DNA from 2 places in the Mycobacterium sp. NGS64 genome. Region 1 is predicted to be linked to the other one. Evidence: riboswitches for the same ligand, from Rfam matches in the RefSeq annotation. Region 1 holds a riboswitch; the other holds the start of a gene.

Region 1 (7,017 bases):
CCTCGGCGGCCTCGAGGTCCGAATCTTGAAGCGCGTTCAGGAAACCCTCGACCGTGCGGGTGTTCGCGACGCCTGTGTCAGTCAGCTCGGTCATGGCCGCCAGCCTATTCGACCGGGGTTGTGCGTGGCGGCGCGGCGCTGTGGCAGGGTGGGGTCGATGCGCGTCGCCGTGGTCGCCGGGCCGGATCCCGGGCACTCGTTCCCCGCGATCGCGCTGTGCCAGCGCTTCGTCGAGGCGGGCGATCGGCCCACCCTGTTCACCGGCGCGGAATGGACAGGCGCCGCCCGCGCGGCCGGCATCGACGCCGCCGAGTTGGACGGGCTGGCCGCCACCGACGAGGACATCGACGCCGGGGCCCGGATCCATCGCCGCGCCGCGCGGATGGCGGTGCTCAACGTCCCGGCGCTGCGCGACCTGGCGCCCGACCTGGTGGTCTCGGACGTCATCACCGCGGGCGGCGGGATGGCCGCCGAGCTGCTGGGGATCCCGTGGATCGAGCTCAACCCGCATCCGCTGTACCTGCCGTCGAAGGGGCTGCCGCCGATCGGCAGCGGGCTGGCGCCGGGCACCGGCTTCCGCGGCCGGCTGCGCGACGCCAGCATGCGGGCGCTGACGGGGCGATCCTGGCGCGCCGGCATCAAGCAGCGCGCGGCCGCCCGGCTCGAGATCGGGCTGCCCGCCGTCGACCCCGGGCCGCTGCGCCGCCTGATCGCCACGCTGCCGGCCCTCGAGGTGCCGCGCCCGGACTGGCCGCAGGAGGCCGTCGTCGTCGGGCCGTTGCACTTCGAGCCCACCGATCGAGTGCTCGAGGTGCCGCCCGGCCCCGGGCCGGTGGTGGTGGTCGCGCCGTCGACCGCGTCGACCGGGACGTCGGGCCTGGCCGAGGCCGCGCTGCAGTGCCTGATACCCGGGGAGACGCTGCCGGCGGGCTCGCGCCTGGTGGTCTCGCGGCTGGGTGGGGCCGAGCTGACGCTGCCGCCGTACGCGGTGGCCGGGCTGGGGCGCCAGTCCGAGCTGCTGGCGCACGCCGACCTGATGGTCTGCGGCGGCGGCCACGGGATCGTGAGCAAAACGCTGCTGGCCGGCGTGCCGCTGGTCGTGGTCCCCGGCGGCGGGGACCAGTGGGAGATGGCCAACCGGGTGGTGCGCCACGGGAGCGGACGGCTGATCCGGCCGCTGACCGCCGACGCGCTGGTGGCCGCCGTGGGCGAGGTGCTGTCGTCGCCCGGCTACCGCAACGCCGCGCGCCAGGCCGCCGCCGGCATTGCCGACGTCGCCGACCCGGTGCGGGTGTGCCGCGAAGCGCTGGCTTTAGCGGGGTAGCTCAGCGTCTTGCAAACCGCTCACGCCAGGCGACCAAAGATCAGTAGTGGTTGTCCAAGCTTTGCCAGCCTTTCTCGCAGTTCCCCGCTCTTCTCAATCTCCTGACGAAGCTCCCTCCGCAGCCAACTGATCCGTTCCTCAGTTTGCCCCCATTCTTGCTTCACCTGCTCGCGTTCCTGGGCTAGCTTCGCCTCTAGTCCGGATATTTTCGTTTCTACCTTGGATATAACGGAGGCAGAGTTGGCCGCCTCTGTGGCGGTGTATCCCCCGGCACCCGTGCTCAACGCCTGGGCAAACTGGTCGTGAAATCGCCCGGCCTGCCCGATCAGCGTTTGAAACTCTTGGGCTTGGCTGGAAAACAGCGACGCGACTGCAGCCGACACTTCGTCTTCGGCTGCGACCGTTATCTGCGTGGTTGGCCCTGCCGACGCGGTAGTCGCCGACTTGATCGTCGAACCGATATTGGCCAAATCCGAAGCCGCAGCCATCAGGGCCTCCGGCTCCACGGTGACAAACGACACCTGACCTCCCATTCAGCCACTTTCGAGAATGTCGCCGCCATCGGTGACGGGGCGATAGTAATCGCTGAAATGCCCGCGCGCACAAGGATTCAGGCAGCTGGCCCCAGCCGGTTTTGCGGGCGCGATCACCAGGTTCGTTGGCCGGCAAGACCGGCTCGGTATGTTGGCGAGCGTGCGGCTGACGGAGTTCAACGAGCGGGTTGTGTTGCGGTTCGGATCCACCTACGGCGCGTCGGTGCTGGTGGATCACGTGCTGAGCGGGTTCGGCGGCCGCACCGCCGCCCAGGCGATCGAGGACGGGGTCGACCCCCGCGACGTCTGGCGCGCCCTGTGCGCCGATTTCGACGTGCCGCGCGATCAGTGGTGAGTTTGCTTTGGCGGCGTTGAGTGTGAGCTGGCGGCTTTGAGTATGTGCTGGCGGCGCGATCCGGGCCTGTTTACCGCCCTGGATACACACGCAAAACCTTGGCTGCACACTCAGCGGCCCGGGCGCTCCCGCCGAAACACGCAGTCGCCGCAGACCGATCGCCCGGGCACGCGATAGAACAGGCAACAGCTGCGACGCCGGAAGCCCAGATGCGAGCCGGTGATCACGCCGGACCCGGCCAGCATGCCAGTGTCCAGCAGCGACTCGGTCATCTCGACGATCGCGGGCCGCAGGTCGGGACGCGCAACGAGCAGCGCCCGGGACGCTCCGACCAGCGCGGACGCGATGTTGCCCGCCAGCAGGGCGGGCGCCAGCTTGACCCGCAGGCCGGCGGCGAACGGTTTCATGTGTCCCCGGACGACGAGGCGGTACAGCAACTTCGCCGACGGGCGGTCGACGGCCTGCCCGACGGGCTCGGGCATGCGCAGCTGCGCCCCGTCGTCGGCGCGCTGCAGGCATTTGAGATCGGGGATCACGCCGTGGCCCAGCGCACACGCCAGCACCGGCGACCACAACCGCGTGGCGTGGCCGAGGTGAACCAGCGAGGCGGCGATCCGCAGGTCCGACGTGTGATAGCGCTGCGCGGTCGCCTCGATCAGGTCGGCGAACCCGTCGGCGTATGACTGCCCGACCGGATGCCACCCGGCCGCGTCGCCGCCCACCGTGAACGTGAAAAACCTTTTGTAGGAAGATATTTCGGCCAGCTCGGCAGAAATGTCCATGCGCAACCAACCCTCTCTGGGGAAATCCGCCCCAGTTCTCGTGAGGAAGCGCTGACGGTGAGTATCTGGCTCTCGGGTCGGGACGTGTCCGTCCCCGATCACAGTGGCGGGACCGCACCGGATTCGCACCGGTTTCCTCAGGTTGTCAGCCCCGTCAGCGCCTTGTCGGTAGCAAATGTTGCCACACGCCATCGGACGCCCGGCGTGTCACCTTGAATCGAACAGGTGTTCGGCTACTGTGGTGAGCGTTCGGGGACTTGTCGGACCCCGCGCCTAGGGTCACCGCCAACCGACCGATACCGGTCAGAAGAACCCAACGACGATAGGAAGAGGCATCATGACGCAAGCCCCCGACCGCGAGAAGGCCCTCGAGCTGGCGATGGCCCAGATCGAGAAGAGCTACGGCAAAGGCTCGGTGATGCGTCTCGGCGACGAGATGCGCCAGCCGATCTCGGTCATCCCGACCGGATCCATCGCACTGGACGTGGCATTGGGCATCGGCGGCCTGCCACGCGGCCGGGTCGTGGAGATCTACGGCCCGGAATCCTCGGGTAAGACCACCGTCGCGCTGCACGCGGTGGCCAACGCCCAGGCCGCCGGCGGCGTCGCGGCGTTCATCGACGCCGAGCACGCCCTGGACCCGGATTACGCCAAGAAGCTCGGCGTCGACACCGACTCGCTGCTGGTCAGCCAGCCGGACACCGGTGAGCAGGCGCTCGAGATCGCCGACATGCTGATCCGTTCCGGCGCCCTGGACATCCTGGTCATCGACTCGGTGGCGGCCCTGGTGCCGCGCGCGGAGCTCGAGGGCGAGATGGGCGACAGCCACGTCGGGCTGCAGGCCCGGCTGATGAGTCAGGCGCTGCGCAAGATGACCGGCGCGCTCAACAACTCGGGAACCACGGCGATCTTCATCAACCAGCTCCGGGAGAAGATCGGCGTGATGTTTGGGTGCATGAACTATTCGACCCGAGTGACTCTTGCAGATGGCACCACCGAAAAGATCGGCAAGATAGTCAACAGCAAGATGGACGTCGAGGTGCTGTCCTACGACCCGAAGACGGACCAGGTTGTGCCTCGCAAGGTTGTGAGCTGGTTCAACAACGGGCCGGCGGAACAGTTCCTCCAGTTCACCGTCGAGAAGTCCAGCGGTAACGGCAAGTCGCAATTCGCCGCGACGCCCAACCACCTCATTCGCACACCGGGCGGCTGGACAGAAGCCGGTGACCTCATCGCAGGCGACCGGGTGCTGGCCACCGAACCCCATCTGCTCAGCGATCAGCAGTTCCAGGTGGTATTGGGATCGCTGATGGGTGACGGGAACCTCTCATCCAACCGACGCGATCGCAATGGGGTCCGTTTCCGTCTGGGACACGGCGCCAAGCAGTTGGAGTACCTGCAGTGGAAGACCGCATTAATGGGCAACATTCGGCATTCGGTGCGAGAGAACGCAAAGGGCGCGAGCTTTGTCGACTTCACCCCACTGCCGGAGCTCGCTGAATTACAGCGCGCGGTCTATCTCGGGGACGGCAAGAAGTTCTTGTCCGAGGAGTATCTCAAGGTGCTCACGCCCCTGGCTCTGGCTATTTGGTACATGGATGACGGCTCATTCACCTTGCGTTCCAAGGGATTGCAGGAGCGTACGGCAGGTGGCAGCGGGCGCATCGAGATTTGCGTCGAAGCCATGAGCGAAGGCACCCGTGCGCGGTTGCGTGAGTACCTGTGTGATACGTACGGCTTGGATGTGCGTCTGCGTCAGGCTGGTTCAGCCGGTAAGGCGGTGCTGGTGTTCTCCACCGCGGCAACCGCGAAGTTTCAGAAGCTGGTGGCGCCGTACATGGCGCCGTCCATGGAGTACAAGCTGTTGCCGCGCTTCCGCGGTCAGGGGACGGTGACGCCACAGTTCGCCGAACCCACGCAGCAGTTGGTACCGGCCCGCGTTCTCGATGTGCATGTCAAACCGCACACCCGGTCGATGAATCGGTTCGATATCGAGGTCGAGGGCAATCACAATTACTTCGTTGACGGAGTGATGGTGCATAACTCGCCCGAAACGACAACGGGCGGAAAGGCTTTGAAGTTCTACGCGTCGGTGCGCATGGACGTGCGCCGGATCGAGACGCTCAAGGACGGCACCAACGCGGTCGGCAACCGCACCCGGGTCAAGGTCGTCAAGAACAAGGTGTCGCCGCCGTTCAAGCAGGCCGAGTTCGACATCCTCTACGGCCGCGGCATCAGCCGCGAGGGCTCGCTGATCGACATGGGGGTGGACCAGGGCTTCATCCGCAAGTCCGGTTCGTGGTTCACCTACGAGGGCGAACAACTCGGCCAGGGCAAGGAGAACGTGCGCACCTTCCTGATGGAAAACGCCGACATCGCCAACGAGATCGAGAAGAAGATCAAGGAAAAGCTCGGCATTGGCGCCGTGGTGACCGATGAAGACGTCCTCCCCGCCCCCGTCGACTTCTGAGCCCTCCCGCGAGGAGCAGGCGCGGGCGCTGTGCCTGCGCCTGCTCACCGCGAGATCGCGCACCCGGGCCGAGCTGTCCGGTCAGCTGTCCAAACGCGGGTACCCCGACGACGTCGCCGAGCGGGTGCTCGACCGGCTGGCCGCCGTCGGCCTGGTGAACGACGCCGAGTTCGCCGAACAGTGGGTCGAGTCCCGGCGGGCCAAGGCGGGAAAGAGCCGACGCGCGTTGGCCGCCGAGCTACGGACCAAGGGCGTCGGCAAAGAGCTGATCGGCGCCGCGCTGGCCGGGATCGACGCCGCCGCCGAGCGGGACCGGGCCGAAGAGCTGGTGCGGGCCAAGCTGCGCCGCGAGACGCTGACCGACGAGGCGCGGGTGACCCGCCGGCTGGTGGGGATGTTGGCGCGCCGCGGCTACGGCCAGAACCTGGCGTGCGAGGTGGTGCTCGCCGAGCTGGCCGCCGAACGCGAGCGCCGCCGGGTCTAAGCTGCGGGTTCATTCGGCCGACCCAGGTCGCCGTACCATGGCCCCGTGACTTCGATGGTGGCCCGAGATGTTTCGGGAGCGCGTACCTACCAGGTGCGCACCTACGGCTGCCAGATGAACGTCCACGACTCGGAGCGGCTGGCCGGCCTGCTGGAGGCGGCCGGCTACCGGCGCGCGGACGACGGGGCCGACGCCGACGTGGTGGTCTTCAACACCTGCGCCGTGCGGGAGAACGCCGACAACAAGCTGTACGGCAACCTCAGCCACCTGGCCCCGCGCAAGCGCGGCAACCCCGACATGCAGATCGCCGTCGGGGGCTGCCTGGCCCAAAAGGACCGCGACGCGCTGCTGCGCAAGGCGCCGTGGGTCGACGTGGTGTTCGGCACGCACAACATCGGATCGCTGCCGACGCTGCTCGACCGCGCGAGGCACAACAGGGTCGCGCAGGTGGAGATCGCCGAGGCGCTGCAGCAGTTCCCGTCGTCGTTGCCGAGCGCCCGCGAATCCGCCTATGCCGCTTGGGTTTCCATCTCCGTCGGGTGCAACAACACCTGCACGTTCTGCATCGTGCCGTCGCTGCGCGGCAAGGAGGTCGACCGCAGCCCGGCAGACATCCTCGCCGAGGTCCAATCGCTGGTCGACGACGGCGTCCTCGAAATCACCCTGCTGGGCCAGAATGTCAACGCCTACGGAGTGTCCTTCGCCGACCCCGCGCAGCCCCGCGATCGCGGCGCCTTCGCCGAGTTGCTGCGGGCGTGCGGGCGCATCGACGGGCTGGAACGTGTGCGCTTCACCTCGCCGCACCCGGCCGAGTTCACCGACGACGTCATCGAGGCGATGGCGCAGACACCCAATGTCTGCCCGGCGCTGCACATGCCGCTGCAGTCCGGGTCCGACCGGGTGCTGCGCGCGATGCGCCGCTCCTACCGCGCCGAGCGCTACCTGGGCGTCATCGACCGCGTGAGGGCGGCGATGCCGCACGCGGCGATCACCACGGACCTGATCGTCGGATTTCCCGGCGAGACCGAAGAGGATTTCGCCGCCACCCTCGATGTCGTTCGGCAGGCCC
Region 2 (7,017 bases), on a different contig from region 1:
GACGTCTTCCTCTATGCGGCGCTGCTGGTGATGACGCTGTGGACTCTGTTCGTCGACGGGACCGGCCCGGTGCCGGAATTGGGCACCAGCGTCGGGCTGCTGCCGACCTGGCGCATCGTGGTGATCCTGCTGATCCTCGCGGCGGCGGGGCTGCGCGACAAGGTGATCTTCCTGGCCGCCCGCGGCGAGGTGTACGCGGCGATGACCGTGACCTTCCTCTTCGGCGGGGCCGACATGATCGTCGGGTCCAAGGTGGTGTTCCTGGTCATCTGGATGGGCGCGGCGACGTCGAAGCTCAACAAGCACTTCCCATTCGTGATCTCCACGATGATGTCCAACAACCCGCTGGTGCGGCCCCGCTGGCTGAAGCGGCAGTTCTTCGAGAAGTTCCCCGAGGACCTGCGGCCGGGGCGGCTGTCCCGGTTCCTGGCCCACGTGAGCACGGCGATCGAGATGTTGGTGCCGCTGCCGCTGTTCTTCTGCCACGGCGGCTGGCCGACGACCGTGGCGGCGTTCGTCATGGTCTGCTTCCATCTGGGGATCCTGTTGTCCATACCGATGGGCGTGCCGCTGGAGTGGAACGTCTTCATGATCTTCGGTGTGCTGTCGTTGTTCGTCGCGCACGCCCGGCTGGGGTTGGCGGACCTGAAGCATCCCGTGGTGGTGGCGATCCTGTTCGTCGTCATCGCGGGGATCGTGGTGCTGGGCAACCTGTTCCCGCGCAAGATCTCGTTCCTGCCGGGCATGCGCTACTACGCCGGCAACTGGGACACCACGCTGTGGTGCATGAAACCGTCGGCCAACGACAAGATCGGGCGGGGCATCGTGGCGATCGCCAGCATGCCGCAGGCCCAGCTGGAGCGGTTCTACGGCAGCCCGGAAGCCGCCCAGATCCCCATCTACATGGGGTACGCGTTCCGCGGGTTCAACACGCACGGCCGGGCCCTGTTCACGCTGGCGCACCGCGCCATGGCGGGCCAGAACGAGGACGACTACCTCATCACCGACGGCGAGCGGATCTGCAGCACCGCCATCGGCTGGAACTTCGGTGATGGCCACATGCACAACGAGCAGCTCATCACCGCCATGCAGCAGCGCTGCCACTTCGAGCCCGGTGAGGTGCGGGTCGTACTGCTCGACGCGCAGCCGATCCACAAGCAGACCCAGGCCTACCGGCTGGTGGACGCGGCCACCGGCGAGTTCGAGCGCGGCTTCGTGCGGGTCGCCGACATGGTGACCCGCCAGCCCTGGGCCGACGACGTGCCGGTCCAGGTGCTGTCGGAGCCGGCCGACGAGCCGGCCGAAAAGCCGGAATAGGTTCACGAGCGTAACCACACTGCGAGATTTCGGTCCAAAAATCGCAGTGTGGTTACGCTCGCGGCAAAGGCTAGGCGCCCGCCCGGACCTCCCGGGCCGCGGCGACCATGTTCCGCAGCGACGCGGTCACCTCGTCGGGGTTGCGGGTCTTCAGCCCGCAGTCCGGGTTGACCCAAAGCCGTTGCGGCGGCACCGCTCTCAGCGCCGCCCGCAGCGACTCGGCCATCTCGCCCTCGCTCGGCACCCGCGGTGAGTGGATGTCGTACACGCCCGGGCCCACGCTGTTGGCGAAGCCGACCGAGTTCAGGTCGTCCAGCACCTCCATGTGCGAGCGCGCCGCCTCCAGCGACGTGACGTCGGCGTCCAGGTCGGCGATGGCGCCGATCACCTCGCCGAACTCCGAGTAGCACAGGTGGGTGTGGATCTGCGTCGAGTCGGCCACGCCGGAAGTCGCCAGGCGGAAAGCCGCCACCGCCCACCGCAAGTAGTCCTCCTGCTGGGCGCGGCGCAGCGGTAGCAGCTCGCGCAGCGCCGGTTCGTCGACCTGGATCACCGCGATGCCCGCGTCCTGCAGGTCCACGGTCTCGTCGCGGATGGCCAGCGCCACCTGGTTGGCGGTGTCGGCCAGCGGCTGGTCGTCGCGCACGAACGACCAGGCCAAGATGGTGACCGGCCCCGTCAACATGCCCTTCACCGGCTTGTCGGTGAGGGACTGGGCGTAGCTGATCCACTCGACGGTCATCGGGTGGGTCCGCGCGACGTCGCCGTACAGGATCGGCGGCCGCACGCAGCGGCTGCCGTAGGACTGCACCCAGCCGTTCTGCGTCGCGAAGAAGCCCTCCAGCTGCTCGGCGAAGTACTGCACCATGTCGTTGCGCTCGGGCTCGCCGTGCACCAGCACGTCCAGGCCCAGTTGCTCCTGCAGCGCGATGACGTCGGCGATCTCCTTGCGCATCTTGGCGACGTACTCGGCCTCGTCGATCTCGCCGGCCCGAAAAGCTGCGCGCGCCTTGCGGATCGCCGACGTCTGCGGGTACGAGCCGATCGTCGTGGTCGGCAGCGGCGGCAGGTGCAGCCGCGCCTCCTGGCTGGCGCGGCGTTCGGCCGCGCCGCCGCGGTGCGTGCCCGACGCGACGATCTCGTCGATCCGGGCGCGGACCCCGTCGTTGTGCAGCCGCGGATCGCTGCGACGGGAGGCGACGGCGGCGTTGGACGCCGCGATCTCGTCCGCGACGGCGTCGCGCCCGTCACACAGGGCGCGCGCGAGAGTGACGACCTCACTTACCTTTTCGGCCCCGAACGCCAGCCAGCTGCGCAGGTTGTCGTCCAGCCCCGTTTCGGGCTCCAGCGAATACGGCACGTGCATGGTGGAGCACGACGTCGAAACCGCCACGCTGGCAGCCGAACCCAGCAGGGCCGTCAGCTTGGCCAGCGCCGACTCCAGGTCCGTGCGCCAGACGTTGCGTCCGTCGACGACGCCGGCCACCAGCAGCTTGCCGGACAGTTCCGGGATGCCCGCCACCGCGGTGCCGGCACCGGCGACCAGGTCGACGCCGATGGCTTCGACGGGCGTGCGGGCCAGCCCTGCCAGCGCCGCGCCGGGGTCGCCGAAGTAGGTGGCGACGTGGATCGCGGGCCGGTTGCTCGCCGAACCGAGCGCGGCGTAGACGGCCTCGGCCAACGCGGGCGCGTCGGGGGAGATGTCGGTCACCAGGGCCGGCTCGTCGAACTGCACCCACTGGGCGCCGTGCTCGGCGAGCAGCGAGAGCAGCTCGGAGTAGATCGGCAGCAGCTCCCGCAGCCGCTCGATCGGCGCGCCGCCGCCGTTGATGCCCTTGCTCAACAGCAGGAAGGTGATCGGACCGATGACCACCGGCCGAGCGGGAATACCTTGCGCAAAGGCCTCTTTCAGCTCCGAGAGCACCTTGTCGGGGTTGAGCGCGAACCGCGTCGCGGGCTCGATCTCGGGGACCAGGTAGTGGTAATTGGTGTCGAACCACTTCGTCATCTCCAGCGGCGCGATGTCGTCGTTGCCGCGGGCGAGGGCGAAATAGCGGTCCAGTTCGTCGGGGACTTCGCCGGCCCGCACCGGTAGCGCGCCGAGCATGACGGCCGTGTCGAGCATCTGGTCGTAGTAGGAGAAGGTGTTCACCGGCACCGAGTCCAGGCCCGCGGACGCGAGCTGGGACCACATGTCGCGGCGCAGGGAAGCGGCGACGGATTCCAAGTCCGATCGGCTGGTGCGTCCGGCCCAGTAGCCCTCGGTCGCGCGTTTGAGTTCGCGTTTCGGGCCGATGCGCGGGGAGCCGGTAACCGTTGCGGTGAAGGGTTGCGAGGTCACGATTTCGTCCTATCGATCGACGGGGCGCTCACCGCCGCGGACGCGCAGCCGATCCGATCACGGTGAACGCCTTCGGGTTACACCGCACCGGACACGGCCAAACGCCCAATCCACGAGGCGATGAGCCGCCGGACGCGGCGCGCCCGGCACCGCTGGCAGGTCTTCGGACTCGCAGGCGCGCACCGGGTGGTGCTCCTAGTGGCCGTCGCTTCCCAGTCGTGAGACCAGTGCGTGTGACGGCGGTCGTTCCTGCTCACCGCTGCGGGACAGTCCCGGACTCCCACCGGGTTCCCTCTCGCGAGGCGGGTCTAACGTTGCCTCGCTCGATGCCGACGCCGCGGTCACGGCGACGGCAGACCAGCTGCGCAGCGGAGTCTACCGCGTCGACCGGTCCGAGGACCTCGCCACCAGCGGCAGCTTCGGCAGCCACAAAGAGTTCTCGGTGTTCGGGAACCCAGCCACCGGCCAAAAACCGGGAGCCGGCCCAAGATCGCCGGCCCGGTCGAGCCACTCCTCGACCAGCACCCGCAACACCTGGCGGACGATGTGCCCGCCACGGCAACGCATCGACCCCGCACCCAGGCTCCAATGTCGGTGCGCCCTAACGCCGATCACCAGATCATCGGTGGACATGGCGTCGCTGCCGTCCCGCTGGACCGCGGCGATGCACAACATCACGACCACGCCGGGCGGCATGTCCACCCCGGCGACGGTCATCGGCTGGGTGGTGAAACGTTGGCAGCCCTGCACCATCGGCTCCAACCGCAGGATCTCTTCGACGAACTCGCGGATCAGATCGGGCTGACGTCGAAGCGCGTCGCACAATTCGGGGCCGCGCGCCAACGCCAACAGGTGCCAGCCGGCGTGTTTGAACAGGTTGCGGCACGCCTCGGCAAAGACGTGGCCGGACCGCCCGGCCAGGTGCTCGGCGGGCAGCAGCCGCAGGCGCGACACGACGTCGAAAAGGGCACCGGCCATCGGCGCGGTCACATCGGCCACCGCGTCACCGCCACCGGCGGCGGCGAAACGATCGATCAGCTCGGCGGCGATCGGACGGAACACCGCCGCGATCTCGTGCGCTGATTTCGGCGCGAACAGCCGGTCGTGCACCTCGAGATCGCTTTCGGGAAGAGCCCGGGCGCGATCCAACCGGGGATCGTCCAGGTTCGCCAACACCTGCTCCCGCCCGACGACGAACACCCAGCTAGCCCCCGGGTCTCGCAAAACGGGGCCGGCCTCTCGCGCCAGGCGCCAACCCAAGCCGCGGTCCGTGCTCAGGGCGGCTGCCGCCTCGGGAGGAAAGACCGGGCAGTCGCCAAGCTTCACGCGCCCTGTCCTTCCATCCCTATCAGCGAATCCGCCCCGGAAGCCTCCGTGCGCAGCGGAGTTTACTGGTCAGCGAGTGCTTCGGCGATGGGGACGCCGTCCCCCTCGGCGCCGTTGTTGAATTCGATGGTGCGGCCGATGGTGGAGTCGTCGTGCAGCGACGCGGCCACCGCGAGCGCGACGTCGGCCCGGGAGACCTCGCCTTTTCCCCTGCCGATGACGATGCGCCCCGTCGGCTGTTCCAGGGTGAGGTGGCCCGGCCCCAGCACCGTCCAGTCCAGGTCGCTGGCGCGCAGGTGCGCGTCCGCGGCGGCCTTGGCTTCCGCGTACGGGAAAAACGAATTCTCGCTCGGCACACCATGATCCGGGCCCGCGCCGAAGTAGGACACCATCACGAACCGCCTGACGCCGGCCCGCACGGCGGCATCGATCACCCGGATCGCGGCGTCGCGATCGACGGCGTAGGTGCGGGCCGGGTTGCCGCCGCCCGCGCCGGCGGAGAACACGACGGCGTCGTGACCCGCCAGCAGGCCGGCCAGCGCGTCGGTGTCGAGTTGCTCGATGTCGGCCACCACCGGGGCGGCGCCGGTCGCGGCGACGTCGTCGGAATGGTCGGGGTTTCGGAAGACCGAGGTCACCTCGTCCCCGCGCTCGGTCAGGATGGGGGCCAGCCGCAACGCGACTTTGCCGTGGCCGCCGAAGACGATGACTCGTGCCATGACCCGACGGTACCCGCGGGAACGCGGGCTATCTGGGACGCAGTCCCTCGATCGCGAGCTCCATTATTCGTTTCGCCTGTCGCCTGCCCGCTGCACCTTCGCCGACCCGCCATAGCGAACTCATGAGCAGCAGGACATCCGCGGGGTCGAGATCGGGTCGCAAGGATCCGTCCCGCGCGCAGGCATCGAGCAACTGGCCGACCGCGGCGACGACGGGTGCGTATGTCTCATTGATCGCGTCCTGGGCCGCCGCGCTGTGCAGGGCGTCGCCCAGGCCGTGTTTGACGCGGACATAGTCGGCGGCCTTGTAGAACCACATGCGATACGCGTCCAAGGGCGGATGGGCTCGCAATAGCCTGGGCACCGAATTCACCAGTCGCTGCACGTCGTGGCGGTATACGGCGAGGATCAAGGCTTCCCGGGTGGGGAAGTGGCGATACAGCGTCCCCGCCCCGACCCCCGCGCGCTTCGCGATCTCGTTGAGAGACGCCGTGCCCGACTGGGCGAAGGCGTCGTGCGCCACCTCGATGATGTGCTCTCGGTTGCGCAGGGCGTCGGAGCGAATCCGGGCGACACCGTCGTCTGCCACAGGCCGCCACCTCCTCGTTCTGGTCAAAACCCCTTTGCCGCAGCACGAGGATAAGGCGAGATGGCTAACTGGCCGTGGACAACTGGGGTATCCGCTCCGCCACCGCCTGCAGCAGGGTGTCGTCGGAGACGCCCTGGAAGTCGTAGCGCGGTCTGTAGGGGGCTTCCAGCCTGTGCGTTTCGGCTTCGCTGAGCTCGAGGTCAAGCGAGGCGATCGCCTCGTCGATCTGGCCGATGCTGCTGGCCCCGACGATGGGCGCGGTCACCACGGGTTTGGAGCGCAACCAGGCGAGCGCCACCTGGGCCCGGCTCACGCCGCGCCCCTGGGCGACGGCGCCGACCGCGTCGACGATGGCCTTGTCGGAGTCGTCACCGACACCGGCGTACAGCATGTCGGCAAATCCGTCGTTCGATGCTCGCGCAGTGACTTTGGCGTCCGCCCACGATCGCGCGAGCCTTCCGCGCGCCAACGGGCTCCAGACGATGGTGCCCACGCCCTCGTCGAGGCATAGCGGGATCATCTCGCGTTCCTCCTCGCGGGCCAGCAGGTTGTAGTGATCCTGCATCGAGACAAACCTCGTCCAGTTGTTCGCGCGCTGCAGGTGAAGGGCCTTGGAAAACTCCCATGCCGGCATCGACGACGCCCCCAGGTAGCGGACCTTGCCGGCCTTCACCAGGTCGTGCAACGCCTCGAGGGTTTCCTCTAGCGGGGTCGTGTGATCGTTG

The links. Region 1 has a riboswitch for cobalamin ahead of AC5Y4S_RS05730 ((2Fe-2S)-binding protein). Riboswitches for the same ligand answer to the same signal wherever they lie in the genome.
Region 2: linked by a shared signal. The riboswitch ahead of metE (5-methyltetrahydropteroyltriglutamate--homocysteine S-methyltransferase) and the one ahead of AC5Y4S_RS05730 ((2Fe-2S)-binding protein) in region 1 are both predicted to bind cobalamin.

Annotation. Positions count from the first base shown of each region.
Region 1 covers NZ_JCALCI010000001.1:1,142,857-1,149,873, forward strand. The annotation lists gene AC5Y4S_RS05710 (limonene-1,2-epoxide hydrolase) at 1-94, opposite strand, end outside; gene AC5Y4S_RS05715 (glycosyltransferase) at 158-1,324, shown strand; gene AC5Y4S_RS05720 (PE family protein) at 1,345-1,845, opposite strand; gene AC5Y4S_RS05725 (DUF3046 domain-containing protein) at 2,018-2,212, shown strand; gene AC5Y4S_RS05730 ((2Fe-2S)-binding protein) at 2,323-2,994, opposite strand; cobalamin riboswitch at 3,034-3,165, opposite strand; gene recA (intein-containing recombinase RecA) at 3,332-5,464, shown strand; gene recX (recombination regulator RecX) at 5,430-5,948, shown strand; gene miaB (tRNA (N6-isopentenyl adenosine(37)-C2)-methylthiotransferase MiaB) at 6,003-7,017, shown strand, end outside.
Region 2 covers NZ_JCALCI010000002.1:674,058-681,074, reverse strand. The annotation lists gene AC5Y4S_RS11535 (DUF3556 domain-containing protein) at 1-1,317, shown strand, start outside; gene metE (5-methyltetrahydropteroyltriglutamate--homocysteine S-methyltransferase) at 1,388-3,658, opposite strand; cobalamin riboswitch at 3,816-3,952, opposite strand; gene AC5Y4S_RS11525 (cytochrome P450) at 4,034-4,984, opposite strand; gene AC5Y4S_RS11520 (SDR family oxidoreductase) at 5,047-5,703, opposite strand; gene AC5Y4S_RS11515 (TetR/AcrR family transcriptional regulator) at 5,732-6,292, opposite strand; gene AC5Y4S_RS11510 (aldo/keto reductase) at 6,357-7,017, opposite strand, start outside.